One region of the Arthrobacter sp. 2RAF22 genome, then DNA from elsewhere that is predicted to be linked to it. Evidence: riboswitches for the same ligand, from Rfam matches in the RefSeq annotation. Region 1 holds a riboswitch; each other region holds the start of a gene.
What was found. A riboswitch is a leader RNA that binds a small molecule or an ion and turns the genes downstream of it on or off. The one in region 1 is predicted to bind S-adenosylmethionine.
Positions count from the first base shown of each region.

Region 1 (7,231 bases):
GAATAGAGCCCGCTGCCGTGCCCACTGCGCTTTTGCGGATGGCGTCCTGGCAAGCAAGCAACTTCGGACTGCGTACCGAACTGCTGGACTTCGGAACCTTTCGCCCGGAACCCGCCGCCGACGTCGTCTGGTCGTTGGTGGAATACTTGGAACCCGTGCTCGCCGAACAGGGTGAATTCGACTTGGTCCAAACCGGCGTGGCAGCCATCTTGAGCCGTGGCAACGGCGCTATCGAACAGCGTGGTGTTGCCGGGCGCTGGAGCGAGAGCAACGGGAGCGCGCCCGACGCCGCCGGGCTGGCCGCCGTCGTCGAGCACGCCGTCCAGATCACGATGCGCTCAGAGAGGGACGAGAGCGACACCAAGCCGCAACCCGTCCTCACCTGGGTGCGCCAGGACTGGCGCGAAGCGCCCGGCTAGACCTGCTTGAGGGCCGGCTCGAGGTCCCCGATGAGATCGTCCACATCCTCCAGCCCCACCGAAAGCCGCACGACGCCGTCGCTCAGGCCAATTGCCGCGCGGCCTTCCGGACCCATGGCACGGTGCGTGGTGGTGGCGGGATGGGTGATGAGGGACTTGGAGTCGCCGAGGTTGTTCGAGATGTCGATGACGGCGAGCCCGTCCAGCAGCGCGAAAGCGGCCTCCTTCGCCGATCGCCCCGCGGAGGGGAGCAGCTCGAAGGTGAGCACAGTTCCGCCGGCCTTCATTTGCTTTGCGGCGAGCTCGAACTGCGGGTGCGACTTCAGCAGCGGGTACTTGACCCAGCTGATGGCCGGCTGTTCCTCGAGCCACTCGGCGATCCGCATCGCAGACGCCGAGGAGTGGTTGACACGCAGCGCCATCGTCTCCAGGCCCTTGGTCAGGACCCAGGCGTTGAACGCGGAAAGCGACGGACCGGTGTGCCGCATGAGCTGCTTGACGGGACCGTCGATGAACTCCTTGGTGCCCAGGATCGCTCCGCCGAGGACCCGGCCCTGGCCGTCGATGTGCTTGGTGCCCGAGTAGACAATCACGTCTGCTCCGAGATCGCCGCAGCGCTGCAGGAGGGGAGTGGCGAAGACGTTGTCGACGACCACCGTGGCGCCGGCCGCGTGGGCCAGCTCGCTCACCGCGGCGATGTCCACGATTTCCTGCATGGGGTTCGACGGCGACTCGAAGAACACTGCCGTTGTCGGCTCGGACAGAGCGGCACGCCACTGGTCCAAGTCAGGCCCGTCGACGAAGACGGTCTCGACGCCCCAGCGCGGCAGGATCTCATTGAGGATGACGAAACAGGAGCCGAAGAGCGAGCGGGCGGCAACTACTCGGTCACCGGCAGCAAGCAACGCACCGAGGGCGGTGAAGACAGCGGACATGCCCGACGCCGTCGCGAAGCACGCTTCGGTGCCTTCGAGCAGGCGGAGGCGCTCCTGGAAGGTAGCTACGGAGGGGTTGCCGTAACGGGAGTAGACGAAGCGTTCGTCCTCGCCCGTAAATGCTCGCTCGGCGGCTGCGGCGGACTCGTAGACGAAGCCGGAGTTCAGGAAGACGGCCTCGGACGTTTCCTGGAAGTTGGTACGGTCAAGACCGCCGCGGACGGCCTGGGTGTCAGGGCTCCAGCTGGCGGCGTCAGGGTTGAAGGTCACTTAGATGTTCCCCAGGTTCGTCGGAAGTCCACGGTTTTTCCAGCCGTTCACGGTTCGCTCGCCGTAGCGGTCCGGCTCGCCCTCAAAGCCCTCGAGGACGTTGTAGGAGGTGTAGCCGGCCTGGGTGGCGGCAATCGCGGCGGCGATGGAGCGCTGTCCGGAGCGGCAGAGGAAAACCAGTTCGGTGCCGTCCGCCTCCGGGGCCTGCTGCGTCAACTCTTCGATGAAACGGGTGTTGGGGATGCCTCCGGCCAGGTTCCACTGGATAAACAGGGGATCGTTCTCGGTGGCTTTGGTGTCCGGGATGCCGATGTGTGCCCACTCGCCTTCGGTGCGGACGTCCACCAGGATGGCGCCCTGCTCAAGCTTGGCCCAGGCGTCGTGCGGGCTGAGGTCGCCTGCGTAGCTCATGCGTGGCCCTCGCCGTCGAACTCTTCATCAAGCTGATCCACCGCATTGGCAACGGCGGCATCCGCGCTCGCGATTGCCGCGGGCAGGACGATGGCCTGTGCCACGATTACGTCCGTGCCGTTGAAGGTCGCGGCCGGGCTGCCGTGCAACACGTATCCCTCCGCGAGAGCGGTGGAGATCCGCTCGCAGAATTCCTTGGTGTCAGGGCCCGTGATGAGACGGTACGAGAGTTTTTCTTCGGTGGGTTCAGGCATTGGTGCTCCTCAGTCACGCTTGCAGTTCGAAAGTGTCGATACGCCGAGTAGTCACCTGAGGCACCCCGCCGGAGAGAGGGTTGCCGACCAGCAAGTCAGGGCTTCACGCTGGTGCTCATTACTCAAGAAGAAAAATAACATCCACGACGGCGGCCTGCATCACCGGCCGTCGTCATGTTCCGTAACCGGACGGCAGCCAGGCTGGCGAGGGCTGGGGTGCCAGCGTCCTAGGACTCGGTTTCATTGGGCAGCGGTTCCAGGCTCGCCTGGATCCGGGGTGGAATGGCGTCGAACCGCGACGCTACTGCCGTAGGGGAGTGATGAAAAGTGGAACCTTGATGCTTCCGGATTTCCAGCAGTTCGTGGACGGATATCCCGGTGGCCGTGGCGAGTGCATGCAGCGAGAGGCTGTTGTGATGAGCCAAGGCAAAAACCACACCCGACAGGGCTTCGAAACCTTCTGTCTCGTAGATTTCTTTCACCAAGTTGGACATGCCATTTGCATCATCGATTGATCCCGCTGACGCACCAGTCGCCATGGCCGTCAGGGACCATGCAGCAGAGTCGGGGCTGATGTAGATGCTCATGTCGATACCCTACGGACTCAGGCCCGCTTGGGGAATGGGCGATACGTTTATCTTTATGGCAGCACTCACCGACCTTGACCGCCAGCTCCTCTCCGCTCTCCGGGAGGACGGCAGGGCCTCCGTGGCGAGCCTTGCGCGCAAGCTGGGCGTTGCTCGGGCCACCGTGAATAGCCGGCTTGAGCGTCTTGTCTCCTCGGGGACCAGCGTTGGCTTCACCGCGAGGGTGCGCGACGAGGTGGATCCACTTGCGATCCGGGCCATTGCGCTCATTGCCGTGGAGGGAAGGTCGGCGGACAAGGTCATTCGCCAACTCCGCGGACTTCCCGAGATTTGGGCGCTACACACCACGAACGGCGGTTGGGATCTCGTGGCCGAGTTGCGCACGGAAAGCCTCAGCGACTTTGACCAGGTGTTGGGCAGGATCCGCGGGATCGAGGGGATCGTCAATAGCGAGACGAGCCTGCTGCTCAGTTCCGTCCTGCGATAGTCGCTTTTATGACGGGCGCCTGCCGTTGATCATTGTGTGCATAAGCAGTCATCATTTTGTGCATGTTTTCAATGAAAAGTACATACTTTGGCAATTGTGGATGCATATCGCCGCTCCCTAGCCTCGTAGCAACAGTGCTTATGAGGGAAAGGAGCGCATATGACGCGCTTTGTCGATGTCCGCAATATGGTTCGTTGGACGGCCGGACGGGGCCCGGAGACCATCATCTCGGAGATGATGCAGTACCTGGAAGACGACTTCCAGCGGTGGGAATCTTTTGACAAGACTCCGCGAGTGGCAAGCCACACGCCATTTGGCGTCATCGAGCTGATGCCCACCAGCGACCAGGAAACCTACGGCTTCAAGTATGTAAACGGACACCCCTCGAATCCCGCGCGCGGCTTCCAGACCGTGACAGCTTTCGGTGTCCTGTCCGACGTCCACAACGGCTACCCGACGTTCCTTGCGGAGATGACAGTGCTGACAGCGTTGCGGACGGCGGCCACGTCCGGCATGGTAGCTAAGAAGCTCGCGCGCCCCGATGCCCGGATCATGGCGATGATCGGAACCGGAACCCAATCGGAGTTTCAGGCGCTGGCCTTCCGGGCGGCCCTGGGTATAAACAGTGTGAGGATCTGGGACACGGACCCGGCAGCGATGGAGAAGTTCGTCCGGAACATGGCTCCCCTCGGCTTCGAGATCACCATCGCAGGCTCAGCGGCCCATGCAGTGGAGGGAGCCGACGTCGTCACCACGTGCACGGCGGACAAGGCCAACGCCACCATCCTGACGGCAGACCAGGTTTCGCCCGGAGTCCACATCAACGCGATCGGAGGCGACTGCCCAGGGAAGACTGAACTCGACGCTGCCATCCTCGGCCTCGGTGACGTCTTTGTGGAGTACGATCCCCAGACGCGGATTGAAGGCGAGATCCAGCAAATGTCCGCCGATTTTCCCGTCACCGAATTCTGGCAGGTCCTGGCCGGGCACGCTCCGGGCCGGACCTCCAGGGACCAAATCACGATATTCGATTCCGTGGGCTTCGCGATCGAGGACTTTTCCGCCTTGCGTTATCTCCGCGATGCCGTCGAGGGTTCGGAGTTCTTCGAGGAGATTGACCTCGTCGCTAATCCCGATGACCCCAAGGACCTCTTCGGCCTGGTGCGGGAACTGTCGCCGATCGGCTCCTGAGATGCCCAACTGGTCCCCACCGCCACCCTCGCCTCGCAAGTCCCCGTCGGCTCCCAGCCTTCGCGAGCTCAGGCAGGGACCCTCGCCGGCGGGGCCCCACGGCCAGGGAACCCGGGCGGCGTGGGCCCACGCATTTGTTGTCGTTTTGGAGCCTCTAAACGACAACTACTGCTAGTCAGTTGGGTGGGAGAAGCCTGGTGCGCCGGCCCCAGAACCGGCGCACCAGACGTTTTATCCGGGCATCCCGCCTGCCCAGCCCATCCCGCCGGCCCCGGCTACACCACCGCCAGGCGCAGGATCAGCTCGGCATGCCCGGGGAACCTCATGACGAGCGACTCGATGTCCCGTGCCGTTGGTTTCGCGGAGTCCGATCTCTCGTATCCCGGTGCGAGGCTGCAGCTCACCAAGGCGAACCCCGGCCCGGCCAACTCGGCACCGAACCAGGTGGAATTCGGGGCAACTCCTTGCAACATCTCGCCTGCTTCCGGATCCGGCCCCAACAAGGCTTCGGTATAGCCAAAGTCCTGAAGTCCGAGCTCCCGGGAGAAGACGTGCAGCCTGATCGGTGTCCCCACGTGGAAGAACCACAATTCGTCCTGCTTGAGGGCGTGCAACTGGAGGACCTCACCCGCCTCCAGCAGGTACCAGTTGGAACTGTAGAGCGGATGGTCGACGCCGAAACGCGGAGGCAGCGCCGATCCGGCGATGTCCTCGTTGCTCACGAGCGCGGGCGCGAACCAGCCGCCCACGCTAGCAGGGGACATGTCCAACCGTTTGATCCAGTCCTCTGCGAATCCACTCATGTGACCGGGTCCTTCAGCGAGAAGCAGACGGTGATGCCGATGATGTCCTTGCTGCCCGGGGCCCGCAGCAACCCCTTTTGGGTCACGATGTCCACATTCACCATGCCGCCGTCCTTGCTGGGGACGGCGATGGTCTCGTGGAAGTTGAGCAACGGCTTTCCGCTCGCCATTACTTCCTTGTCGTGCGCGACGTGTTCCGCGCGCGAGTCCTGGTGCCCGATCAGCTCCGACTTATCCATGCCCACCAGGTCCGCGAAGTTCTGGTTGACCCACAGGAAGACCGAATTCGCGTCCTTCACCACCCAGTACACGCCGTCCTGCCGGTCCAGCACATCGGCGACACTCATAGGCGGAACCGTGGGAAGGAGCGCCGGGTCCAGCGCCGGGGCGACAGTCATGGCGCTGCCGCCGCTCCGCCGTCGGCCTCGAGTCTTTCGGCGAGGTCTTGCGCCAAGGCGACCATTGTCATGGTCGGGTTCCACGAACCGCCGGTGGGCCAGAGGCTGCCGCCCGTTACAAAGACGTTCTGCACGCCGTTGAGTCGGTAGTCGATTCCGACGACGGCGTCCTCCTCTTCGCCGATCGGCAGGCTCGAGCTTTCGTGGACCAATCCCGGAACGCGGCGCTCCGGGATGGCGGGACGCTCGGCACCCCAGGTTCCGTCGTCGGGATCTCCGCGCCAGTATTCGACCCGCTCCGCGCCGGCCGGGGAGAGGACCCGCTCCAGCATCTGGAAGGTTCCCTCGTCCATGGTGTCCCAGGTGTCGTCGTCGGTGGCGTTGGCCAACACCTGCAAGGTGACGTTGCAGGTGGGGTCCGCTCCGCCGGAAAGCCGCAAGTGGTTCTCCGGGTTGCTTTCGTCCAGTTCGCCGAGGACGGCGCAGACGAACACCAGGTAGTCCTCCGAGGACCGCAGCTGCGCGAGCGAAGCCGTGGCGACGACGTCGGGGGCGTAGCGTTCGGACTTCTGGGCGTTCTTGTCCGGGCAACGGTCCGAGAGGACCGAAAGCTGGACGTGGTACTGCATGCCGGCCGGGCTCTTGCCCGCCAAATAGATGGCCGCCAGTTCCAGCTCGCCGAGTTGTCCGCTGAAATCAAAATCCTCGCGGGGAACCCTGGCCACCACCGAGGTGATGAAGTGGGCGCTGAAATGCCCGCCGGCCCCCTGCACCTGCGGGAAGGAATTGAGGACCAGCGTTGCCGGTGGAAGCGTGCCCATGGCCAGGACCAGGTTGGCGTTGCCGACGTTCACTACGCCGCGGTTGGTGTTCAACGCGGTGGCCCGTCCGTCCTGCTGGAGCACGCTCAACACGGTGCAGTCCGTGACCATGCGAAGAGCCGCGCCCTTGCCTTGGGCCTCGAGGGCTGCTTGCTTGTCCGTCAGTTCAAGGAGGACTGCCGGCGTCGAGAACTTCGCGAAGTCCACGCCCGACGTCGCGCCAGTCGCCGCAGCGAGCGGTGCGGGCATGCTGCGGGTGGCGGAATCGATCTTGTGCAGGCCTGCCTCAAGCCGTTCCTGCAGGGCTTTCTGCATGATTCCGTAGACCGGCCGGGTGTCGTTGATGAGATCGACGACGTCGGCCGACCGGCCGGCGTCGATCTGGTCCGCCGAAACCACGTTCAGGAGGTCTTCCGCGGACGTGAAGTGCGACTTGGCGGCGTCCATCACTGCCCGCGGCCAGCCCCGCATTTCATCTTCCTCGGGGCGGGGGCACCACGCGCTCCACATGATGCTTCGTCCGCCGTAGAAAGGAACCATGCCGTGCTGCCACGAAATCTTGCCCGGCGGCTGGGTGGCGGTGGCAGCTGCCAAGGTCCACGGGAAGGTCTCCGAGAGGCCTCCCAGGGTCTCCTTGTAGGGCAGCGGCAGGTTC
Region 1 is NZ_JBFRGL010000005.1:63,471-70,701, reverse strand. Features, by position in the region: gene AB4068_RS06510 (glutamate--cysteine ligase 2) at 1-419, shown strand, start outside; gene AB4068_RS06505 (O-succinylhomoserine sulfhydrylase) at 416-1,624, opposite strand; gene AB4068_RS06500 (rhodanese-like domain-containing protein) at 1,625-2,035, opposite strand; gene AB4068_RS06495 (DUF1737 domain-containing protein) at 2,032-2,289, opposite strand; SAM riboswitch class IV at 2,300-2,412, opposite strand; gene AB4068_RS06490 (hypothetical protein) at 2,517-2,876, opposite strand; gene AB4068_RS06485 (Lrp/AsnC family transcriptional regulator) at 2,932-3,363, shown strand; gene AB4068_RS06480 (ornithine cyclodeaminase) at 3,523-4,554, shown strand; gene AB4068_RS06475 (cupin domain-containing protein) at 4,830-5,357, opposite strand; gene AB4068_RS06470 (PAS domain-containing protein) at 5,354-5,755, opposite strand; gene AB4068_RS06465 (GMC oxidoreductase) at 5,752-7,231, opposite strand, start outside.

Region 2 (7,231 bases), on a different contig from region 1:
CTCGGCTTCTCCCCGGCCGCGGGGCTCGATGGAAGCCTGTAGGATCTGCAGCCGTCGTTCCGACCGGGCGGTCAGGAGCCGCTCCACGATTCCCTGGCCGCCAAGCGAAATCCGCGGCCCATCGTCGCGCCGCGTCAGGTGCGTCTCAGGTGCGGCGAAAAGATCGCCGATGGAGACTGAAAGAACTTGGCAAAGCGTCACAAGGGAAGCGACCGACGGCGATGTCAGGTCACGTTCCACCCGGCTCAGGAACCCTTTGGTCAGGCCGGTGGCGTCGGCAACCTGCTCGATGGTGAGCCGCTGCGATTGGCGGGCGGCACGGATTCTGGAACCGATGGCAACGGGGACATTGCTCGGTTCAACGGGGAGAGCCTTCATTCACGAACCTTTCAGGCCGTTTCTGCGGCCCTGTCATTGCAGCAATAGTAGCCGGATCGCCCGCGCGGCAGGGCCTTTGGCAAGCTGGAGGAGCGCCGATGAGTCCGCTGGGCGAGACAGCACCTTGACTGTTACTCGCATCACTACGTATCCTCATAGGCAACAAGTGTTGTTTGTGAGGCATACATCACAGACTACTCTCCCCAATCACCAGCGCAGAGACCTTCCGCAACCCGCAACGAAACCCAGCGGACCGGCGTCGGAATCCCCAAGGGCTCTGCGCATCACTTTCAGGAGCCAACCGTGGACTCTTCGTTCATCAATATTGCGATCGTGGTGGTGTATTTGCTCGCCATGCTGGCCTTCGGCTGGTGGGGCAAGTCGCGCACCAAGAACAACAGCGACTTCCTCGTGGCAGGACGCCGCCTCGGTCCGATGCTCTACACCGGCACCATGGCCGCAGTCGTCCTCGGCGGCGCATCGACGGTTGGCGGCGTCGGCCTCGGCTACAAGTTCGGCGTCTCCGGCATGTGGCTGGTTGTCGCGATCGGTTCGGGCGTGCTCCTCCTGAGCCTGCTTTTCGCCGGCACCATCCAGCGGCTGAAGATCTACACGGTCTCCCAGATGCTGAGCCTGCGTTACGGACAGCGCGCCACACAGACTTCCGGCATCGTCATGCTCGCCTACACCCTGATGCTGTGCGCCACGTCCACGGGCGCCTACGCCACCATCTTCGTTGTACTCTTCGGCTGGGAGCGCTGGCTCGCCATCGCCGTCGGCGGCGCAATCGTCCTGGTCTACTCAACGATCGGCGGCATGTGGTCCATCACCCTCGCCGACCAGGTGCAGTTCATCATCAAGACCGTGGGCATCTTCTTCCTCATGCTCCCGTTCGTCCTGAACGCCGCAGGCGGCTTCGATGGCATCCGTGCCCGCGTTGACGCCAGCTTCTTCCAGTTGGACGGCATCGGGGCACAAACCATCATCACGTACTTCGTGGTCTACACCCTGGGCCTGCTGATCGGCCAGGACATCTGGCAGCGCGTCTTCACCGCCAAGACTCCCAAGGTGGCCCGTTGGGGCGGTGCCACCGCGGGTATCTACTGCGTCCTGTACGGCGTCGCCGGCGCATTGATCGGCCTTGCCGCCCGCGTGGCACTGCCCAACATCGACGTGAAGGCCCTCGGCAAGGACGTCGTCTACGCCGAGGTTGCAACGCACATCCTGCCGATCGGCATCGGCGGCCTCGTGATGGCCGCTGCGGTCGCGGCCATGATGTCCACGGCTTCCGGAGCCCTCATCGCCGCGGCCACCGTTGCCCGCGCCGACGTGGTCCCGTTCGTGGCCAGCTGGTTCGGCAAGACCATCAACACCGACGACACCGAGAACCCCGAGCACGACGTCAAGGCCAACCGCTACTGGGTCCTCGGACTGGGCATCGTGGCCGTGTTGATATCCATGGCGGCGCAAGACGTCGTGGTCGCCCTGACCATCGCCTACGACATCCTGGTGGGCGGCCTGCTGGTTGCCATCCTGGGTGGCCTGGTCTGGAAGCGGGGCACCGGTATTGCCGCGGCCTGGTCCATGGCCGTGGGGTCCGTACTCACACTGGCCCTGCTGATCGCCTATGCCACGGGAATCATTCCCAGCGAAGACGGCGTCTACGCCAACGATCCCATCTACTGGGGCCTCGGAGCCTCGTTGCTGGTGTACGTCGTGGTCTCGCTGCTGACGCCTCCCACGGAGCCCCAGGTCCGCGAAGCATGGGACCGTCGCGTCGCCGGAGGAGTCACCGAGGAACTCCCGCTGGAGGCCCACCCGGTGGCCAGCCACTAAGTTTCACAGAGTCAAGTACGACGGCGGCGCCGCACCTTTTTCCGGGGTGCGGCGCCGCCGTCGCATGTACAGTAGGAAGAGCTTCAAGAGATGTGGCGCCAAGCTCCGACTTGCCACACGCCAACCCCATGTTCACGGGTGGTTCGGATGAAGAAGCGGCCCGGCTCGGACCAGAGACAACCGAACGGGCAAGAGCAACTCCACAGGAGAAGGCCATGCCTTTCGAAAACGGCGCCACCGCCATAGCCGACCGCACCACCCAGCCCAGCACCCTCTTGTCGCCCCGTCCCCGCCGGGTGGACGAATTCGTCCGGGTGATTCCCGGCGTCGACCTCTCCCAAGGCTCCGTCACGTTCGTCGTGGACGGAAACCTGGAACGCTATTGGCACCATGAGCCGCGGCTCATCACCCAAGCCCTTTCAAAAGCGGTCCAGCCCGCCCGCTGGTTCCCCGCCACACGGAAACTCACCCTGACGGTGGCGGCAACCGGGCACCGGGCAGGCGTGCAGAGGCACTTCATCCTGAGCGCGTTTTAGCGCCCAGGGTTTAGCGAGCCCGGGGCTATTCGAACTCTTCGTCCTCGCGGTGTTCCTCTGCGTCGAGCGGAACCACCCGTTCGTCGTCGTCGAGGACCTCGGATTGTTCCTCCCAGTCCTCGTCCACCTCAAGGTCTTCGCTGTAGTCGTAGGCGGGATCGGCCTCGACCGTGGGACGGTCGGGGTGACGGGCGTGGGTTTCGGTGCTGTCCATGGTGCAACCTCCGTTCGACGTGCCGCTGAGCCCATCGCACAGGCACATGAGGCAGCCGGTCACCACGCTACCCCGCCAATTCGTGGACCCTGTCCATCCATCCCAGCACTGCCCCCAGCCGCGGTCAAGGCCTCCCGGGAGCCTCCCGTTTTTGAGGCGCGCCTAAAATGTCCAGTGAGGATTGCCAGCCGAAAAACCGCGGAAATTGGCGATAGAGTGGAGCCGCAATGAGGCGATGAAGCCCGCCCCAGCAACCCAGGAGTCCCGGTGCACCCGCACGCAGATCCACAGAACCCGACAGATCCAGACAACGCGCATCCCGACAATCCCTCGGACCAAAGCAGTCCATCGCAAGATGAAGCGGCCCCCAAGACTCCCCCGTCGTCGTCGGACATCAAGCGCTGGCGTCAGTACTTGGCGGACGAGCGGGCCGAGGCCGCCGTGTACCGCCAACTGGCGCAGCGCCGCGACGGCGAGGAACGCGAAATCCTGTTGGCACTCGCAGAGGCCGAGGGCCGCCACGAGGCACACTGGCTCAAGCTCCTCGGGGAACATGCCGGCATGCCGAAGGCGGCCTCGATCCGAAGCCAAATGCTCGGCTTCCTCGCCCGGAACTTTGGATCAGTGTTCGTGTTGGCCCTCGCCCAAAGGGCTGAAGGCCGCTCGCCTTACGCGAAGGATCCAGCAGCGACCCGCGCCATGGCGGCTGACGAACAGATCCACGAGGAAGTAGTCCGCGGCCTGGCGACGCGCGGCCGCAACAGGTTGTCCGGCACTTTCCGCGCGGCCGTATTCGGCGCCAACGACGGCCTTGTCAGCAACCTCTCACTCGTGATGGGCATGGCGGCCACCGGCGTCCCCGCCACTGTGGTCCTGTTCAGCGGCATCGCAGGCCTGCTGGCAGGCGCGCTGTCCATGGGTGCCGGCGAATATGTCTCTGTCCGCTCGCAGCTCGAGCTCCTCAAGGCCACCCGCCCCACCCAGGCCACGCTGACCGCAGCCCCGGCCCTGGACATCGAGCACAACGAGCTGGTTCTCGTGTATCTGGCCCGGGGCATGTCCCGCGAAGCCGCCGAACACCGGGCCGCTGAACGCATGGGCGTCTACAGCTGCGATTGCGATCCCAGCCTCTCCCTGCACCCCGAAGTGGAAGAAACCGTCAATGAGCACGAGGCCGTGGGCTCCGCTTGGGGCGCCGCGATCTCGAGCTTCTGCTTCTTCGCTTCGGGCGCCATTGTGCCCATCCTGCCGTTCATCTTCGGCATGACCGGCTTCGCGGCGCTTGCTGTGGCCGGTACGCTGGTGGGCATCGCGCTTCTGTCGACCGGCGCCGTCGTCGGCTTGTTGTCCGGAACCTCGCCGCTGACCCGCGGCCTCCGGCAGCTCGCCATCGGTCTCGGCGCGGCCGCGGCCACGTATGGGCTGGGCTTCGTCTTCGGCGCTGTCATCGGTTAGTACCGCCGGCCCGCTGGGGTGCCGGGTACGGGGATTTGGGGGAAGACTTGCATTCAAACTACGGGTACGACGGCGGCCCGCCGCCCAAGCGCCCCAGCACCGCGCTCGCGCTGTTCCGAAATTTGATGCTGGTGGCGGTGGTCGCTGCCGTAGCCGTGTTGGTCAGTGGATTCCTCCGGGGCGACCCTGGAATCACCGGCTTGCTTCCGAACCTGGCCCCGTCCGCCCACGCCACGGCAAGTAGCTCCGGGCCGGGCGGGGCTCCCGGACAAAGTCAGCCGAAGGCGGCCCGCGCGCCGGATACACCGCCGCCTGGCCTGGAAGAAGCCGGCCACCCGCTTGGCTCCCCCGCCAAGCCTGCGGTGGCCAGCAACTCCTTCAAGTTCCTGGCCACCAATGCCGACGGCACCCCCGTGGGCTACTCTCCGTGCCGGCCACTGCACTACGTGGTCAACGCGGCTCTCGCCCCGGCCGGATCCGAGGGGCTCATCGCCGACGCCATTGCAAAGATTGCCGCTGCTACGGGCCTCACATTCGTTGACGACGGCACCAGCAAGGAAACCCCCTCCGAGAAGCGCAAGCCGTACCAGCCCGCGCTCTACGGAGACCGTTGGGCACCGCTGCTGATTTCCTGGACCACTCCCGAGGCGGCTCCCGCATTGACAGGATCCGTCATCGGAACCGGCGGCAGCACCATGTACAGCTTCGGCACCGGACCCAAGAGCTACGTTTCGGGAAGCCTGGACTTGGACGCCCCGCAAATCACGGAACTGCTGGGCGTCTCCGGCGGCGCCCATTACGTCTCCGCGGTGATCCAACACGAACTTGGCCACGTGGTTGGCCTTGACCACGTAGACGATCCGATCCAGCTCATGTACCCGGAGATCGGCGCCCCTGATGGTTTGGCGGCCGGAGACCTGAATGGACTCTACAAACTCCACACCGCTCTGTGCCGCACCGACCTGTAGCCCGGCCCACCCTTAGCCCGCCCACCCAACTAGCTCGCATTAGGTGTCGTTTTGGGCCCTGATAACGACAACAACTGCGAGTCAGTTGGGTGGGGACGGGCTTAGTTGGGGGCGGGTAGTAGGACGCGGGCGGACGTGAAGCTGGCTCCTGCGCCCGGGTAGGACGGGACCTCGATCCGGGCGTGGCTGTGGATCTCGTTCACCGTGGCCTTGGTGTGCTCGGCGATCCGTTCCAAGGTGGTCACCCACATCCCGTCCATGGCCTTGACTCGTCCGATCAGCTGCTCCAAGGCAACCGCCTTGGACGGACGGCCGGAGATGAAGGGGTGGTTGGTCAAGACGAAACAGCTGCCTTGGGTGTGGTGCGCTTCGGCTTCGAGGGTCCACATCTCCAACACCTTGGCCGGACTCTCGATGACCCCGCTGCCTGTCACTCCCGGATAGAACGCGTATTGTTCCCAATCGTCCAAGGCCCAATCCACCGGGATCTCCACGATGTCCCGCGAATCACCCGAATCCGAGGCAACCGCCATGCGGTAGGGGGCATCGCCGTCGAGCAGGCTTGAATCGTAGAGGAAGCCACGGTCCGCGAGTAGCGCCGGCGAATGCCAGTTGAGCTCCCACCACGGTGCCCTGTAGCCGACCGGCCTGACCCCGGCTACCTTCGCGAGCGCGTCGAGCCCGCGGTCCAGGTAGTTGGCCTCGGTGGCGGCGTCGATTCCCTGCATTGGCTCGTGCAGGTAGCCGTGGTGGGCGACTTCATGGCCGCCGTCGACGATCCGCCGCACCACGTCCGGGTAGCTTTCCGCCGTGAATCCCGGGATGAAGAAGGTTCCCTGGATCTCTTGGCGCTCGAGGATCTTCAAGAGTCGCGGAACAGCAACCCTCGGGCCATACGACTGGTGGCTCATGAGGGACATGCGCCTGGTGCTCGTGGGATCGTGCGCGATGGTGCAGGATTCGGCGTCGACGTCGAACGTGAAGGACGCCGCTGCCCTGAAGCCTTCAGGCCAAGTGATCGAGTGTGCCTCGTCGGGGAAAGCGTTGGTGGTCATCAGGTTTCCTTTCAGTCGTTGACCAGATTGGCGACGGCGTCTTCCGCAACGGGCTGCGGCGCCGCGGTCTCGGAAGACAGCGGAAGGTACCGGGCATGGACCCGTGGGCCCAGCGCGCCATAGACTGCCGCGGCAACAAGTCCGCCGGCCAGCCAGGACAAGTCGATCCCGCCCATGGCCGTGGCGATGGGGCCTTGCATGATCGGCAGGACGCCGTACATGAACAGCCACGTGGCAAAGATGCCTACCAGGAGCGCGGTGATCCCGGCCCAGTTGAACGCCGGGAGCCGGCGGGTACCCACAGGGTCGAAGAGCCGGTCGACTGCTACGGGGCTGCGCTTGTCCACCCAGAAGTAGTGCACCAACATGATGCCTCCCCACGCGGCTACCCACGCCACGAGCCCGCCGAGCCACGTGCTCAGCGTTGACGCGAAATCCTCCTGCAGGATGAAGAACACGACGCCGACCAGGGCCAGGAGTCCGACGAAGAGGTTCAAGGAGCGACGCTTGGCCTTGATGTCCAGGGCCTGGGCGGCCACCGAAAAGGTGTAGATGTTCAGGATGTTCGTCGCGATGGGACCGTGCAGCACCAGGAAGAGCACCGGGATGGCCAGCACGCCGAAGTTGTCCACGATGAGGTGGCCGGGATCGGCCGTGCCGCTCTTCGTTGCCAAGCTGGCGCCAAGGATGCCGAGCCACACCACCGGGAGGAACTGGCCGAATACGGAGGCCAGGTAGACCTTGTGCTTGGGGACGGACTTGCTGACGAAGCGTGAATAGTCCGCCGCG
Region 2 is NZ_JBFRGL010000011.1:61,602-68,832, forward strand. Features, by position in the region: gene AB4068_RS10465 (helix-turn-helix domain-containing protein) at 1-378, opposite strand, end outside; gene AB4068_RS10470 (sodium:solute symporter) at 682-2,214, shown strand; SAM riboswitch class IV at 2,296-2,415, shown strand; gene AB4068_RS10475 (hypothetical protein) at 2,430-2,750, shown strand; gene AB4068_RS10480 (hypothetical protein) at 2,776-2,964, opposite strand; gene AB4068_RS10485 (VIT1/CCC1 transporter family protein) at 3,232-4,419, shown strand; gene AB4068_RS10490 (matrixin family metalloprotease) at 4,467-5,387, shown strand; gene AB4068_RS10495 (polysaccharide deacetylase family protein) at 5,489-6,442, opposite strand; gene AB4068_RS10500 (purine-cytosine permease family protein) at 6,454-7,231, opposite strand, start outside.
Region 2: it holds a riboswitch for S-adenosylmethionine, as region 1 does, so the genes downstream of both, AB4068_RS10475 (hypothetical protein) here and AB4068_RS06495 (DUF1737 domain-containing protein) in region 1, are expected to answer to the same signal.

Region 3 (7,231 bases), on a different contig from region 1:
TTCACCGGCCTGGAACACGAAGCCCCTCCGCTTGGAGAGGGAAATGACCTGGTCGAGGACGGATTTTGCTGCCATGGGTACTCCAATGTTCTACAGGGCCGCTGGGTGCGGTCCGTGGTTGTGCGCGAAGGTAATGCTGTGCAGGAAGCTGCGTGTCCTAGCCTACCGGCCTTTGACCGCTGTCCTGCCTCCGGGACTGGCCCGAATGGCGCTTGGCGGGACGGCGGGAGAGAGCGCGCCCTTCGGCCAAGGCAGCGTGGCGACGATGATGGCGAACAGGGTCAGCAAGGTGCCAAGGATCGTGGGGAAAGCCACCAAGGTTCCCGGAGCCGGCAGGATCAGGTCAAGCGCGAGGGATCCGAGCAGCTGCCCGGCGATCATCCCCAGCCCCGTGACCAAAACACCGAGGCTGCGGACCAACAAAGCAGCCAGGCCGATAAAGACGCACCCCATCGGGCCGCCCACGTAATACCACCACTCAGCAGGAAGGGCGTGGCCGGGACCAAGCAACGACACCTTGATGAGCCAGGCGATCCAGAGAATGACCGTTCCGGCCACGAAATTCACCAGCGTCGCGGCGATGGGGCTGCCGTAATGCATCGTGGCAGTCCCGTTCATGGCTTGTTGGAAACTCATGAGGCAACCCGCCACGACTGGCAACAGGATCGGGAACAGCAAGGACCCGACGTCGGCCGCAGCCCCGAGGCGCGGCGACACGGCCCAGGCGACGGCGGCGATCGTCAGGATGCTTCCCAAAATCCTGACCCCCGTGATCGAGCGTTTCCCGCCGGGACCGATGCCGAGCCGGTCCACGAACAGGCCGCTCACGGTCTGCCCTGTGATCACGGCTACCGTGAACAACGCGACTCCAAGAAGGCCAATGGTGAACGATTGGGCAATCACGTAGAGGGCGCCGATCCCGCCAGCCACCACATAGAACCGCGGAAAGCTGCGCTCCTTGACGGCAGGCACTATCCGGCGCAAACCAGCGCGGCCTTTCGGCAGCGCAAGGCCGATCACGGCGATCAGTACCAGCCCGGTAGTGAAGCTGACGACGGCGGCCGCCACGCCGTCGTCGAGCTTTGCCCCCAGCGCACTGTTGATCCGGCCTTGGACCGGAAGCAGGGTACCGTTGGCCACCGCGAGAAGCAGGCCGGTGAGCAACGGACGGGAGGTGCTTCGGATGGCGGGACGGGACGATTGCGGCACTTTCACCACCTCACTTCAGGCATCATTGCTTGTATGAGCAACCCGGAAATCGAAGAAATCCCCATCCGCGACGACATGATCCGACTCGGCCAGCTCCTGAAGCTCGCCAACCTGGTGGAGGACGGCGTGGAAGCCACGGAACTCATCAAGAACGGCCTGGTCAAAGTCAACGGCGAGATCGACGATCGGCGCGGCCGCCAACTCCATGTCGGCGATACGGTGACCGTCAACGGACAGACGGTGCGGATCGCGGCCGCTTCCTAGGGCAACGCGGGGTCACTTACGGCCCATAACGTACTTCGGGATGGGCCGTAAGTGACCCCGCGTTGCTACGAGAGGACCTTGTGCTCCAGGAATTCGCCAACGTGGCCGATTTCCTGCTGATTGATGCCGTGCCACATGCCTGTGTAGAGCACCTTGGTGAGGTCCGTGTGCTTTCGGACCCAGTCCATGGTGTATTCGATCTTGTCCGGGGTGATAACAGGATCCTGCTGGTCCCGTCCCCAGAAGAGCGGCACGGAACCGTCCAGTTCGGCGTCGCGGAATGCGGGGTCCGCATCGGCGTCGACGGCGAAGCCTGAAAGCCCGACGACGGCGGCAAAGTCCGCCGGGCGCTGCCGCAACAGCGAGGTGGCCATGGCCATGCCCATGGAAAAGCCGAGAAGCGTCACCGAGCTGTGGTTGGACTTGAAGGAGTCCAACCAGGAAAACACGTACTCCGCGGCGTCCTTGACGGCATCGATGGAATAGTCGATGGACGCCGTGAGCGGGAACCACGTGAAGCCCGGGCCCGTCGCGATCGGCGCACGGAGCGAAGCGACGACGAAGTCCTGGGGCAACAAGCCTGCAAGGCTGAAGAGGTCCTGCTCGTTGGACCCGTAACCGTGCAACAGGACCAGCAATGGCTTGCCAGCCCGCTCCTCCTCTTCGTGGGACCACAAAACGACCGGGGCAGGAAAGGCGGAAGCTTGACTCATGGGACTATTCTTGCAGTTACCCATGAGTAACAAGCTACGGGCGCGTGGCGTTGCAGCAAGAGGCAGGATATGGACGTGAGTGACATTGATCCCACGGTGGGACCAAAGCCGGACGAACGGATTCATCCGTGGACCCGCTACGTGGCATTGGGTGATTCCTTTACCGAAGGGATCGGCGACCCCGAGCCCAACAACCCCGGGGGACATCGTGGCTGGGCCGACCGCGTAGCCGAGGAACTGAGCCGGGGACACCGGGATTTCGCCTACGCCAACCTGGCCATCCGCGGGCGGTTGCTTCAGCAGATCCTCGACGAACAACTTGGCCCGTGCAGGGACCTCAAGCCGGACCTCGTGAGCATCTCCGCAGGCGGCAACGACCTCATCCGTCCCGGCGGCGATCCCGACGCCTTGGCCGAGAAACTCGATGCCGCAGTGCAGACCCTGAGTTCCGACGGCGCCACCGTGGTTCTCTTCAACGGTCCGGACACCGCGTCATCGGTCCTCGGCCGGATCCGCGGCAAAGTGGCCATCTACAACGAAAACCTCCGCACGGTGGCCGCCCGCCACGATGCCGTGATCGCCGATATGTGGTCCCTGCGGCAACTCTCCAACTCCCAGATGTGGGACGAAGACCGCCTGCACTTCTCGCCGCTCGGCCATCACACCATCGCGGCGATGGTCCTCGATTCACTCAATGTGCCCCACAACCTCGAGCCGCTGTTCCCCAAGCCGCTCCCCCAGCGCAGCTGGCGCGAGGCCCGCTCGGGCGACCTCGTATGGGCCCGGGAGTATTTTGTCCCGTGGGTCATCCGCCGGATCCGGCACCGCTCCTCCGGCGACGGCATCCTGCCGAAACGCCCGACGCCGGGACCCGTCTTCGGTCCTGCCGACACCATCCTGCCCCGGAGCTGAACGGGAGCCGTGTGGGTCACAGGGAGCGGGGCTAAGCTGGTGAAAGACTAGGGAGGCCCTCCACCGTGAACAATGTGATCTTCTGGATCATCGTCTGCTCTTGGCTGATTCCCATGGGGATCCGCATGTACAACCGATCGCGCCAGCGCAGGCTACGGGACTTCCCTCCGCAGGATTACCCCGGGCAGCCCTATCCTCCGCAGGATTACCCCGGGCAGCCCTATCCTCCACAGCACTACCCCGTCGGATACCCGGAGCAACCCCCGGTCATCTTCCCGGCTGAGCCGCAACCCCCGGTGGGAATGCCCGGACCTCAGGCCGCTCCGCCGTCGTCTACTCCGCAAGCGAACAGCGCGCCCCAGCCGGACAGCGCGCCGCAAGGCTACCGGGCACGGAAACTGGCCGAACTCGACCAGGAGTACAGCGACGGGAAAATTGCCATGGAGGACTACATGAAGCTCCGCCAGGAGATCATGAACGGCTGATTCAGCCGAAGAACGCCTCCCGCAGCTGGGGGCCGAGCTGGCCGATCTCGGTGAGGAAACCGTCGTGCCCGATGGGCGCCTCGATCACATGAACGGGGACTTCTCCGGGCAAGGCCTTGGCCAGCTCGTGCGATTGTTCCGGGAAATAGAGCCGGTCCGAGTCCACCGAGGCAACGAAGAACTTCGCCGTGGCCACGGACAGCGCGTCCTCCAATGAGCCCCGGCCGCGAGTGATGTCGTGGCTCATGAGCGCCTCAGTGATGGCGATGTAGCTGTTGGCGTCGAAGCGCTGGACCAGCTTTCGTCCCTGGTGGTCGAGGTAGCTCTCCACCTGGTAGCGGCCCCGGTCCCCTAAGGCCGCAGCCTGCAGGGGCGCCTCGCCGCCTTGGGCGTTCCTGCCGAAGCGGAAGTCCAGTTCATCCGCCGAACGGTAGGTGATGTGGGCGATCCGCCGGGCAAGGGCCAGCCCCGCCTCGGGCGCTGCCTGGCCGTAGTAGTCGCCGCCCTTGAAGTCGGCGTCCTGCCGGATGGCGAGAGTCTGGGCCTGCGCGAACGCAATCTGTTCGGCAGTGCTGTACGCCCCGATCGAAATCACGGCACATCGCTTGACGCGGTCCGGATAGCTGACGGCCCATTCCAGTGCGCGGGCACCGCCCATGGACCCTCCCACCACGGTATGCCAGCTGTGGATCCCCAAGGCGTCGGCCAGCCGGGCTTCGGCTATGGTGCTGTCCCGCAGGGTGACGAGCGGGAAGCGGGAGCCCCACGGCTTGCCGTCAGGAGCGCTCGACGACGGCCCGGTGCTGCCGTAGCAGCCTCCCACGATGTTGACGGAGACCACGAAGTAGCGGTCCGTGTCGATGGTGGCGCCGGGACCAACGAGTTGCTCCCACCAGCCTTCTTCATCGCTCTCGCCACGGGCCACATGGGTGCTGCCGGTCAGTGCATGCTCCACGAGGACGGCGTTGGAAGCGTCGGCGTTGAGCCGGCCCCATGTCTCGTACGCAAGGACGACCTCAGGGAGGAAACCCCCGGCCTCCAGTTCGAGCCCTCCTACGGAAACATACTTGAGGGTTCCGTCCTGGGTACCGGAAAGGGGTATGGCTGTTGCAGCAATTGTCATTCGTCGACACCTCACATCGCGCTTGCCCGCCGCCAACACAGCGAAGGGCCAGGTCTTCACCCGGGGCACCCCGCCGCGAAAGGAGGGTTGCCGGCCAGCAAGCCGGGGCTGTCGCTGGCACTCATGACCTATGGGAAGAGTCTAGGAAAACCGGACCCCTTCTGACGAAGATTATGACAGCTTTGTGACACTTGGCCGCGTTTTGTTCACGAAGCCGGGGTTGTGGATGTCTGAAATTGAAGAGACGGGTGATGCCTGTGTGACTGGAGATAGAATTGGGCGCAGCAGTCTGCATCCTTCGGATGTCTCCGCCGCCACTGTGCGTCACAGGAAGATTGAAGCTCGTGAAAAAGCCATCCGGCGTCGTTCCAATAGCCCTGTTCTTGCTGGTATCAGGTTTCACCGTGGGAGTGCCGCTGCCGGCGCACGCCGACACGACTCCGGCAGCAGGCGAAGACAGATACGTGGTCCACTACGCCGAAGGCACCGACGTTGACGGGAAGACCGCGGAGCTGCGCTCGCAGGGAGTCTCGGTGGACAAGACGTTCACGCATGCCGTGAAGGCCGCGGTCGTCACGGCGACGCCAGCGAAGGCCGCTGCGTTGGCGAAGTCGAGCCGGGTTGTGTCCGTGGACCGGGATATGCCGGTGCGGATTTCAGACACTCAAGCACCGGCACCCTGGAACCTTGACCGGACCGACCAGAGATCCCTGCCCTTGTCTGGGAGCTACACGCCGCCTTCGAGCGGCGCCGGGGTACCGATCTACGTGGTGGACACCGGCGTGTTGGCCACCCACCAAGACTTCGGCGGACGCGTGACGGTCGGATATAACGCCGTCGGCATTGGAAGCAACAACGGCGTGGACGACGGCAAGGGAACCACAGACTGCAACGGCCACGGCACGCACGTCTCGGGAATCGCAGCAGGAGCCACCTTTGGGATGGCCAAAGCGGCAACGATCGTGCCCGTACGAGCGCTCAACTGCGCCGGGGGCGGATCGTCACTCGATGTCATTGCCGCTCTCGACTGGATCGTTCAGCATCACCAAGCCGGTCAACCCGCTGTCGCCAACCTTAGCCTTAGCCTCCTGACCGGTACGGACCAGAGCCTGGACGCCGCCGTCCAAGGCGCGATTGACAGCGGGATCACGGTAACCTTGGCTGCAGGAAATAGCAGCGTCGACGCGTGCACACGCTCCCCTGGCCGAGTGCCCGCAGCCCTCACCGTGGCTGCTAGCGACCCGAACGACAGCCAAGCAGGGTTCTCCAACTACGGTCCCTGCGTCGACCTGTACGCACCAGGGGTCCAGATCACCTCCGACTGGGCGACCTCGAATACTGCGACCAATGTCCTCAGCGGAACTTCAATGGCCTCGCCCCACGTCGCAGGAGCGGCCGCGATGCTCCTCGCCATGCATCCCTCGTGGAGCCCCGCGCAGGTCTCGGCAACGTTGACCGTCGGCGCAACAGCCGGAATAGTCCAGTCAACCGGAAACTGCATGCCTAACCGGCTGCTGTACGTCAGCCCGTCGCTCTTTTCGCCGTCGCAAGACCCGTTGGGCGGATTTGCGGCCACGACCCCCTGCCGGCAGCTTGACACGCGGGACGGGACCGGTGGCGTCAACGGGCCGGTCGCCCCCGGCCAGACGATCAGCGTCAAGGTTGCTGGACGCGGCGGCCTCCCGGCGACCGGAGTTTCCGCTGTCGCAATGAACATCACGGTGGCCAACCCGACGTCGAACGGCTTCATCACCGCGTACGCCGGCGGAACAAATCGTCCGGCGACCTCGAACCTGAATTTTGCCCCAGGGCAGATCGTCCCGAATTTCGCGATCACGCCGGTGGGGTCGGATGGCACGATTTCCTTCACGAACAGCTCCAACGGCACGGTCCAGCTCATCGCCGACATCACCGGTTACTCCCTCACGCCTGGCGCGTCGCCCGCTCCCGGGACGTTCTCCGCCCAGGCCCCGTTCCGGCAGTTGGATACCCGTGACGGCACCGGTGGCGTCGGCGGACCCGTTGCCCCCGGACAGACCATCAACGTCAAAGTCACAGGCCGCGGCGGTATTCCCTCTTCCGGTGTTTCCGCCGTCGCGATGAACATCACGGTGGCCAATCCCTCGTCGTTCGGCTTCATCACCGCCTACGCTGGAGGGACTCCGCGACCGAACGCCTCGAACGTGAACTACGCCGCGGGACAGATCGTTCCGAATTTCGCCATTACGCCGGTCGCTCCCGACGGGACGATTTCATTCACGAACACCTCCGGCGGAACCGTCCAGATCATCGCCGATACCTCGGGCTATTACCTTGCGGGCACACCGTCAACCGCCGGGGCGTTTTCCGCGCAGGCCCCGTTCCGCCAATTGGATACCCGTAACGGCACCGGCGGGATCAACGGACCTGTTGCCCCCGGACAGACCATCAACGTCAAGGTCGCGGGACAGGGTGGCATTCCAGCGTCCGGTGTTTCCGCTGTCGCGATGAACATCACCGTGGCCAACCCGACGTCGTTCGGGTTC
Region 3 is NZ_JBFRGL010000014.1:14,133-21,363, forward strand. Features, by position in the region: gene AB4068_RS11735 (glycine--tRNA ligase) at 1-75, opposite strand, end outside; gene AB4068_RS11740 (DMT family transporter) at 163-1,218, opposite strand; gene AB4068_RS11745 (RNA-binding S4 domain-containing protein) at 1,243-1,473, shown strand; gene AB4068_RS11750 (alpha/beta hydrolase) at 1,539-2,186, opposite strand; gene AB4068_RS11755 (SGNH/GDSL hydrolase family protein) at 2,256-3,098, shown strand; gene AB4068_RS11760 (hypothetical protein) at 3,164-3,583, shown strand; gene metX (homoserine O-acetyltransferase MetX) at 3,585-4,706, opposite strand; SAM riboswitch class IV at 4,720-4,835, opposite strand; gene AB4068_RS11770 (S8 family peptidase) at 5,051-7,231, shown strand, end outside.
Region 3: it holds a riboswitch for S-adenosylmethionine, as region 1 does, so the genes downstream of both, metX (homoserine O-acetyltransferase MetX) here and AB4068_RS06495 (DUF1737 domain-containing protein) in region 1, are expected to answer to the same signal.

Region 4 (7,231 bases), on a different contig from region 1:
CTGATCTGCATCGCGTTTGCCGGGCTCATCATCGGCCCGGTCTTCAGCCGCCAAGGCCTCATGAACGCCGTCGTGGTCACGGCCGTGCTGTTCTTCCTCGGGGCGGTGGCATCCGCCGTCGGGATCCGGAACCCGGTGCTGGGCGCTGCTGTAGTGGACTCTCCCGAAGGTCAAGCGCCCGACGACGGCGGGACGGCTGCCCAGCGCGCCTGAACAGCGCCTTCCACAACACGGCTTCGTTAGTGTTCAGCGAGGACGCAGCCGTCGTGTTCGACGTCGGTGGCCACCCAGAGCGCCGAGGCGACCTCATCCGCGAGATCATAGTCGCGGCTGCCCGGACCCTTTCCGATCCGGACCACCAGGGCACCACCGAACGGCTTGCGGCCAATCACCTGGATGGTGGCGTCGAGGTCGATTTCCTCTGCGGACAAGTACCGCAGCAACTCCGGGTTTTCGTCGCTGATCCGCGTGATCTTGCCGGAATGGCCGTCGTCGAGCTCGATCATGCGGTGCGCATGCGGCAGGCTCACCGAACCGTCCGCGGCAGGGATGGGGTCCCCATGGGGATCGCGTCCGGGGTTGCCCAGCTTGGTGGCCATGCGATCGATGAAGGTGTCCGAAACGGCGTGTTCGAGCATCTCGGCCTCGTCATGGACTTCGTCCCAGCTGTAGCCCAACTCCCTCACGAGGTAGGTCTCGATCAGGCGGTGGCGGCGGACCATGCCCAGGGCAAGCTGCATTCCCTGGGGGGTCAAGGAAATGGCGCTGTAGGGCTGGTGGTCCACCAGCCCTTGGTCCTTGAGCTTGCGGACCATCTCCGAGACGGAGGAATTGGCGACGCCGAGCCGTTGCGCGAGCTGTGAGGACGTGATGGGTTTGTCCTGCCACTCCGTGAAGGAGTAGATGACCTTGACGTAGTCCTCGATCGAGGAGGAGGGCGCACTGGTCTTCACGGTTCCAAGCCTATCGTGAACAGGCCGCATCAGGCTTTGCGCGCCCGCCAGCTCTGCGTGAGATAGGGCAAGGGGATGACCTCGCCCTCGGCATGGCCCAGATGCTCGAAAAGGTACCACTCGAGATTGCCCGTCACCTTGGCCCGGGTGGTCTCATTCGCCCTCAGGTAGTAACTGCGCGACTTCACGAGTTCGAGGATATCCGCCGGAGTCACGGGATCCTCCCAACGCGTCACATGGCTTTCGAGGCCCGTGAACTCCCGGCCCACCACAGGCCGGAAGTCCGGTTTGTGGACATCGCCGGCATGCATGATGCGAGACAAACGATGGACCCAGAGCACCGACGTGTCCAGCTGGTTCCAGATCAAGCCGATCACACCCTGGGGCCGAAGGATCCGGGCGATCTCGGTGCTGGCGGCGAGGGGATCGCACCAGTGCCATGCCTGGGCAACGCTGACGACGTCGAATGCTGAGTCCGCGAGTCCAGTTGCCTCGGCCGTGCCCTCCAGGGCGATCACTTGTGGATACGTTTTGCGCAGTTGCGTGAGCATGTCCGTGGAGGGGTCCACTGCGGACACCGCCAGCCCGCGCTCGACGAGGAGCGCTGTGAACTTTCCGGTGCCCGCGCCGATGTCTGCCGCGTCCCGCGCGCCTTCCGGCAGCAGCCAGTCAGCTGAATCCGCGGGGTATCCGGGCCGGACACGGTCATAGTGCTCTCCGCCGTCCTGGAAACTCTGACCGAGTTCAAGGCGCCGTTCCTCATAGAGCTTGGGGCCGGCTGACGTGCCTTTGGGTCGCGGGGCCACGCGGAAACTCCTTCGTAGGACAGGAAAAAATACCCTACGAATCTACCGCAATCAGTCGGTGCTGCACGGAGCTGCGCCCGCGGTCCCGGGAGTGTTGGGAGCCCATTCCGGGTAGCTGCGGTGATCGTTCGCGGGCACCCAACGGCCGGCGTCCACCACGTAGTCCCAACCGAGGCCATTGCTCTTGAGCGCCTGGATGCCCGCGATGAGCCGAGTGGCGTCTTCCAAACGCGATCCTACGCCGAAACTGGCCCGGAGGGATCCGGAGGGAAGACCGAGGCGCTTGAGCAGCGGGTGGGCGCAAAAGCGCCCGTCGCGCAGGCCAATGCCGTGCTCGGCCGCAAGATAGGCCGCCACAAGTCCGGCGTCGTAGCCCTGGAGCGAGAAGTTCACGACGCCGATGGTGTCCTCGGGATCGGTGTCGCTGAAGATCTGGTGCACGGTCACGCCGTCGATTTCCTTGAGGCCTTCGACCAGGTGCGAGCGGATGGCGGCCTCGTGGGCGTGCCATTCGTCGTGGTCGAGGCTGGCGATGACTTGTGTGGCCCGGGCGAGGGTGGCCGCACCGAGAACGTTCGGCGAGCCGCCTTCGTGCCTGGCCGGTCCCGTGGCCCAGCTGACGGAATCGAGGCGTGCCTCCCGGACGGCGCCGCCTCCTGCCAGGTGCGGCGTGCCGGCGTCGAGCCAGTCGGGACGGCCCACCAGGACCCCCGCGCCGAACGGGGCATAAAGCTTGTGCCCCGAGAAAACCAAGTAGTCGACATCCGCGGCGGCGATGTTGATGCGGCGATGCGGGGCAAGTTGCGCCGCGTCCACCACAATCCGCGCCCCGAATTCGTGGGCCAAGGCAGCTAGTTCCTTGATGGGCAGGATTTCGCCGGTCACATTCGACGCGCCGGTGACAGCCAGGAGGCTGACGCCACCATGGGAGAGGGCTGTGCGGACATTGGCTACGGTCTCCGACAAGGTTTCCGCGGCAACAATGCTTCGGTGGGGGACGCCTTGCCACGGCAGCAGGTTTGCGTGGTGCTCGATGTCCAGGTAAAGGACTTCGTCGGTGTGCTTGCCGTCTGTGACCGGCAGGCAGCCGGCCAGGAGATTGAGGGAATCGGTGGTGTTGCGCGTGAAAATGACGGAATCGTCCGGCCGTCCGCCAACAAAGTCACGGACGATGTTGCGGGCGTTTTCGTAGACGGAGGTGCTGATTTGGGAGGCGTAGCCTGCGCCGCGGTGCACACTCGCGTAGTACGGCAGGATCTCGTTGAGGTACGCGGAAACAACCGTCAGGGCAGGTGCGGATGCGCCGTAGTCAAGGTTGGCGTAGCGGATGTGGCCGCCCTGGATCAGGGGTGCCTGCAACTCCGCGCCGGTGACCGCGGCCAGCGGGCGGGATGCCCGAGGCAGCTGCTGTGCGGTTTCGTGGTGCTGCGAAAGAGCCGTAGAAGTAATTGTGGCTGTGCTCATGGGACCTCACTCAAGAGGGACCCCTGCGTGCAGGGGGTCCGCGCTTGCCGCATCCGTTCCGGACCGGCCGGGTCGTCACCCGGGGCACCCCGCCGCGATGGAGGGTTGCCGGCCAGCAAACCGGGGTTTCGCGCTGGCACTCGTGACCTGTAAAGAGAGTAGGACACCGGCGAGGCGGGTTCCAATGTGACCGCGATTGTTAAGCGGATTGTTACACCGCCCGAAAAATGTGCCTTCAGCCGAAGAAAAAGCAGCGGACGCCCCTAAAAGGGGGCGTCCGCCGTCGTTTATTCAGTGAACAGGAGGGGCTACAGAAGGTCGTCGAGTTCGGGGTTGAGCCTCTTGAGGACCTCGGAATGGAGGATCGAGTTAGTGGCGACGGCGTTTCCGCCGAAGGGGCCGTCCGCGCCATCCAGGGATGTGAAGCGTCCGCCGGCCTCGGTGACGATCGGCACCAAGGCGGCCATGTCGTAGACCTGGAGTTCCGGTTCGGCGGCGATGTCCACGGCGCCCTCGGCAACGAGACAGTAGGACCAGAAATCGCCGTACGCACGGCTGCGCCAGACATCGTTCTCGAGGCCCAGGAAGTTGTCCAGCTTCCCGTGCTGCTTCCACTCGGAAAGCTCGGAGTAGGAAAGCGAGGCGTCTTCGAGCCGGGACACGTTGGAAACTTTCAACCGGGTGGCGGCGGCCAGCGACCGGCCCATGTAGGCGCCGGAGCCCTTGGCCGCCCACCAACGCTTGCCGAGCGCCGGAGCGCTCACGAGCCCCACTACTACTTCGCCCTCGTCCACGAGGGCGATGAGCGTAGCCCAGACGGGTACGCCGCGCACGAAGTTCTTGGTCCCATCGATGGGATCGATGATCCAACGCCTGGAGCCGTGGCCCGTGCTGCCGAATTCTTCGCCGAGGACGGCGTCGCGGGGCCGGGAGCGGGAGAGCTGCCCACGGATTGCTTCCTCGGCGGCTTTGTCGGCATCGGTGACTGGGCTCAGGTCGGGTTTGGTCTCCACCTGGAGGTCCAGCGCCTTGAACCGCTCCATTGTCAGGGAATCGACGGAATCGGCCAGCACATGGGCCAGCCGTAGGTCGTCGTTGTAGCTCGAATCGGGTTGGGTCATGGTTCCAAACTACCGTCTATTCGCCGGTGAGCCGGGGAGGTAGGACGGCATGCGCTGAGTTAGTTGACCGTACCCAGTTCCTTGGCCTCTTGGGCTTCCATGCGCGGGTCCGCACCAAGGAGCCTGCGGAGCGATGCAAGGCGGGCGGGGCCGGCCTCGCCCGCGTGGCCTTCGGCGACCCAGGAATCCAGCCCGCATCGAACGGCGGAGGCATCGTGCTTGCAACCACGCTCGCACCTTTCCGTCCCCGGCTCCAGGTCCGGGAAGGCGTGCAGGATGCGGTCCGGGTTCACGTGGGCGAGGCCGAAAGAACGGATGCCGGGCGTATCGATGATCCAGCTTCCGCCAGGGGCGTCGCTGAGCTTCAGTGCGAGGGCAGAGGACGAGGTGTGGCGTCCGCGCCCCGTCACGGCGTTGACCCCGCCTGTGGCGCGCTCGGCCCCGGTGAGGGCGTTCACCATAGTGGACTTCCCGACGCCTGAATGGCCCAGGAGGACGGTGACCTTGCCGTCGAGGTAGTCCCGCAACTGGCCGACGGCGTCACTGTCGAGGCGGGCGGACAGGCCGTCGTCGGAGCGGGCGTCGATTCCGGAGGCGCCTGCGTCGGCCGTCCGGCTGATGATGATGGGGAAACCGAGGCTCACATAGTTGGCGAGTAGTTCCGTCGGATCCTTGACATCTGCCTTGGTGACGAGCAGCAGCGGCTCGATTCCGGCGTCGTACGCTGCCACCAAGGCGCGGTCGATGAATCCGGTGCGTGGTTCCGGATTGGCTGCCGCAACCACCACCACGAGCTGGTCGGCGTTGGCGACGACGGCCCGCTCGATCGGATCCGTGTCATCGGCACTTCGCCGCAGGAGGGTCTTTCGCTCCTCGACGCGCACGAGGCGGGCGAGGGTGTCCGGTGCTCCGGACACATCGCCGACGAGCGCTACGAAGTCTCCGGGAACCACAGGGGAGCGACGGAGCTCCCGGGCGCGGGCCGCGATGACGATGCGCTCGTTGTCCGAGCTTTCGCCCACGATCGCGGTGTAGCGCCCGCGGTCGACTGTGATGATACGCCCGATCACGGCGTCGTCGTGGCTGGGGCGGTCCTTCGTACGGGGTCGTGTGCCCTTCTTGTTGGGGCGGATCCGGACATCGGACTCATCCCAGGAGCGTGCGTCGCGAGCCATCGTCAGTTGCTTGTCTCCATTGAAACGGTGTCCGCGGCAGCTGCGCCGGCAGTGAGCATCGACGCCCAGATGTGCGGGAATTCCGGCATGGTCTTTGACGTCGTTGCGATGTCTTCAACCTGGACACCCTCGACGGCGAGCCCCAGGATGGCGCCCGCAGTAGCCATGCGGTGGTCGGCGTAGCTGTGCACGACGCCGGCGTGCAGCGCTGCGGGCCGGATCACCAGGCCGTCGCTGGTTTCCTCGGCGTCGCCGCCGAGCCGGTTGATCTCGGCGACCAGCGCGGCCAGCCTGTCCGTTTCGTGTCCCCGCAAATGCGCGATGCCGGTGAGCCTGGAAGGACCGGTTGCCAGGGCGCATAATGCCGCTACGGTAGGAGCGAGTTCGCTGGTTTCGTCGAAGTCCGCTCCCAGGATTTCCGGTCCGCCGGTGACCGTCAGTGTGCCGTTGTCCAGCGTGACGGTTGCACCCATGGTGGCGAGGATGTCCCGCCAAAGGTCCCCGACTTGCGTGGTGTTGGCCGGCCAGTTGGGGATGCGGATGGTTCCCTTCGTGGCCAACGCCGCGGCGAGGAAGGGACCCGCGTTGGAAAGGTCCTGCTCGATCCTCTCGTCGAACGCCTGAATGGTGCCGGGGGCGACCCGCCAATGGTTCGGCACGGAGTCATCCACCTGCACTCCGACGCCGCGCAGGACCGAGACGGTCATGTTGATGTGGTCGAGGCTCGGCACGGGCTTGCCGACATGCTCGAGGTGAAGGCCCTCATCGAACCGGGCGCCGACCAGCAACAGGGCGGAGACGAACTGCGACGAAGCGCTTGCGTCGATCACCAAGTGGCCGCCGCGGACAGAGCCTGTGCCGGAAACCTTGAACGGGAGGGAGTTCGCTGTATGCCCGTCGAGGCCGCTGACTTCCACTCCGAGTGTCCGGAGGGCTTCGATGATGGTGCCCATGGGACGAAGCCGCGCGTGGGGGTCGCCGTCGAACACCGAAGCGCCGTTGCGGAGGGCCGCGAGCGGCGGCACAAAGCGCATGACCGTGCCGGCCAGGCCACAGTCGATGGCGGTCTCCGACGCCGTGGCCGCGGGATCGATGGGGGTGACTTCAAGGTCCGGGCCGTAGTGTCCATCGCCGGGAACTTCGGTGATGGTGGCGCCAAGCTGGCGCAAGGCCTCGACCATCAAGGCGGAATCCCGCGAATGCAAGGGTGCCCGCAGCCTGCTTGGGCCGTTGGCCAAGGCCGCCAGGACCAGATAACGGTTGGTCAGCGACTTCGAGCCGGGAACCGTGACCGTGGCATCCACAGGGTGGCTGGCGAAGGGTGCCGGCCACAGGGGGAGTGCGGGCGGCGTGGCGCTTCCTGAATCGTCGGTCTGCGTGGCGGGGGATCCTGGCATGCTTCCTTATGCTCCAACTGCGTTGTCTACGGCCTTGCGGACGGCACGGTCTGTCTTCTTGAACTGCTTGCCCGTGGCCTTCTTGGCGTCCATGGCGAGGTGTTCGGCACGCCATGCGAGGCTTGGTTTGCCCGCGGTGTCGACGGCGGCGAGGAAAACGCCACCCGTCAGCGAAATGTTCTTGAGCAACTGGGCGCGGCGGGCGAGCCGGCCTTCCTTGGTGCTGATGTCGGCAGAACGCCACTCGACAAAAGTGTTCAGGACCGAGATGCCGGCAAGCACGCTTGCCGAGAACCGGGAGCATTTGCCGAGTGC
Region 4 is NZ_JBFRGL010000001.1:149,355-156,585, reverse strand. Features, by position in the region: gene AB4068_RS00740 (MFS transporter) at 1-213, shown strand, start outside; gene AB4068_RS00735 (metal-dependent transcriptional regulator) at 240-953, opposite strand; gene AB4068_RS00730 (class I SAM-dependent methyltransferase) at 983-1,759, opposite strand; gene AB4068_RS00725 (aminotransferase class V-fold PLP-dependent enzyme) at 1,811-3,223, opposite strand; SAM riboswitch class IV at 3,259-3,371, opposite strand; gene hisN (histidinol-phosphatase) at 3,532-4,344, opposite strand; gene rsgA (ribosome small subunit-dependent GTPase A) at 4,404-5,519, opposite strand; gene aroA (3-phosphoshikimate 1-carboxyvinyltransferase) at 5,522-6,916, opposite strand; gene AB4068_RS00705 (DoxX family protein) at 6,923-7,231, opposite strand, start outside.
Region 4: it holds a riboswitch for S-adenosylmethionine, as region 1 does, so the genes downstream of both, AB4068_RS00725 (aminotransferase class V-fold PLP-dependent enzyme) here and AB4068_RS06495 (DUF1737 domain-containing protein) in region 1, are expected to answer to the same signal.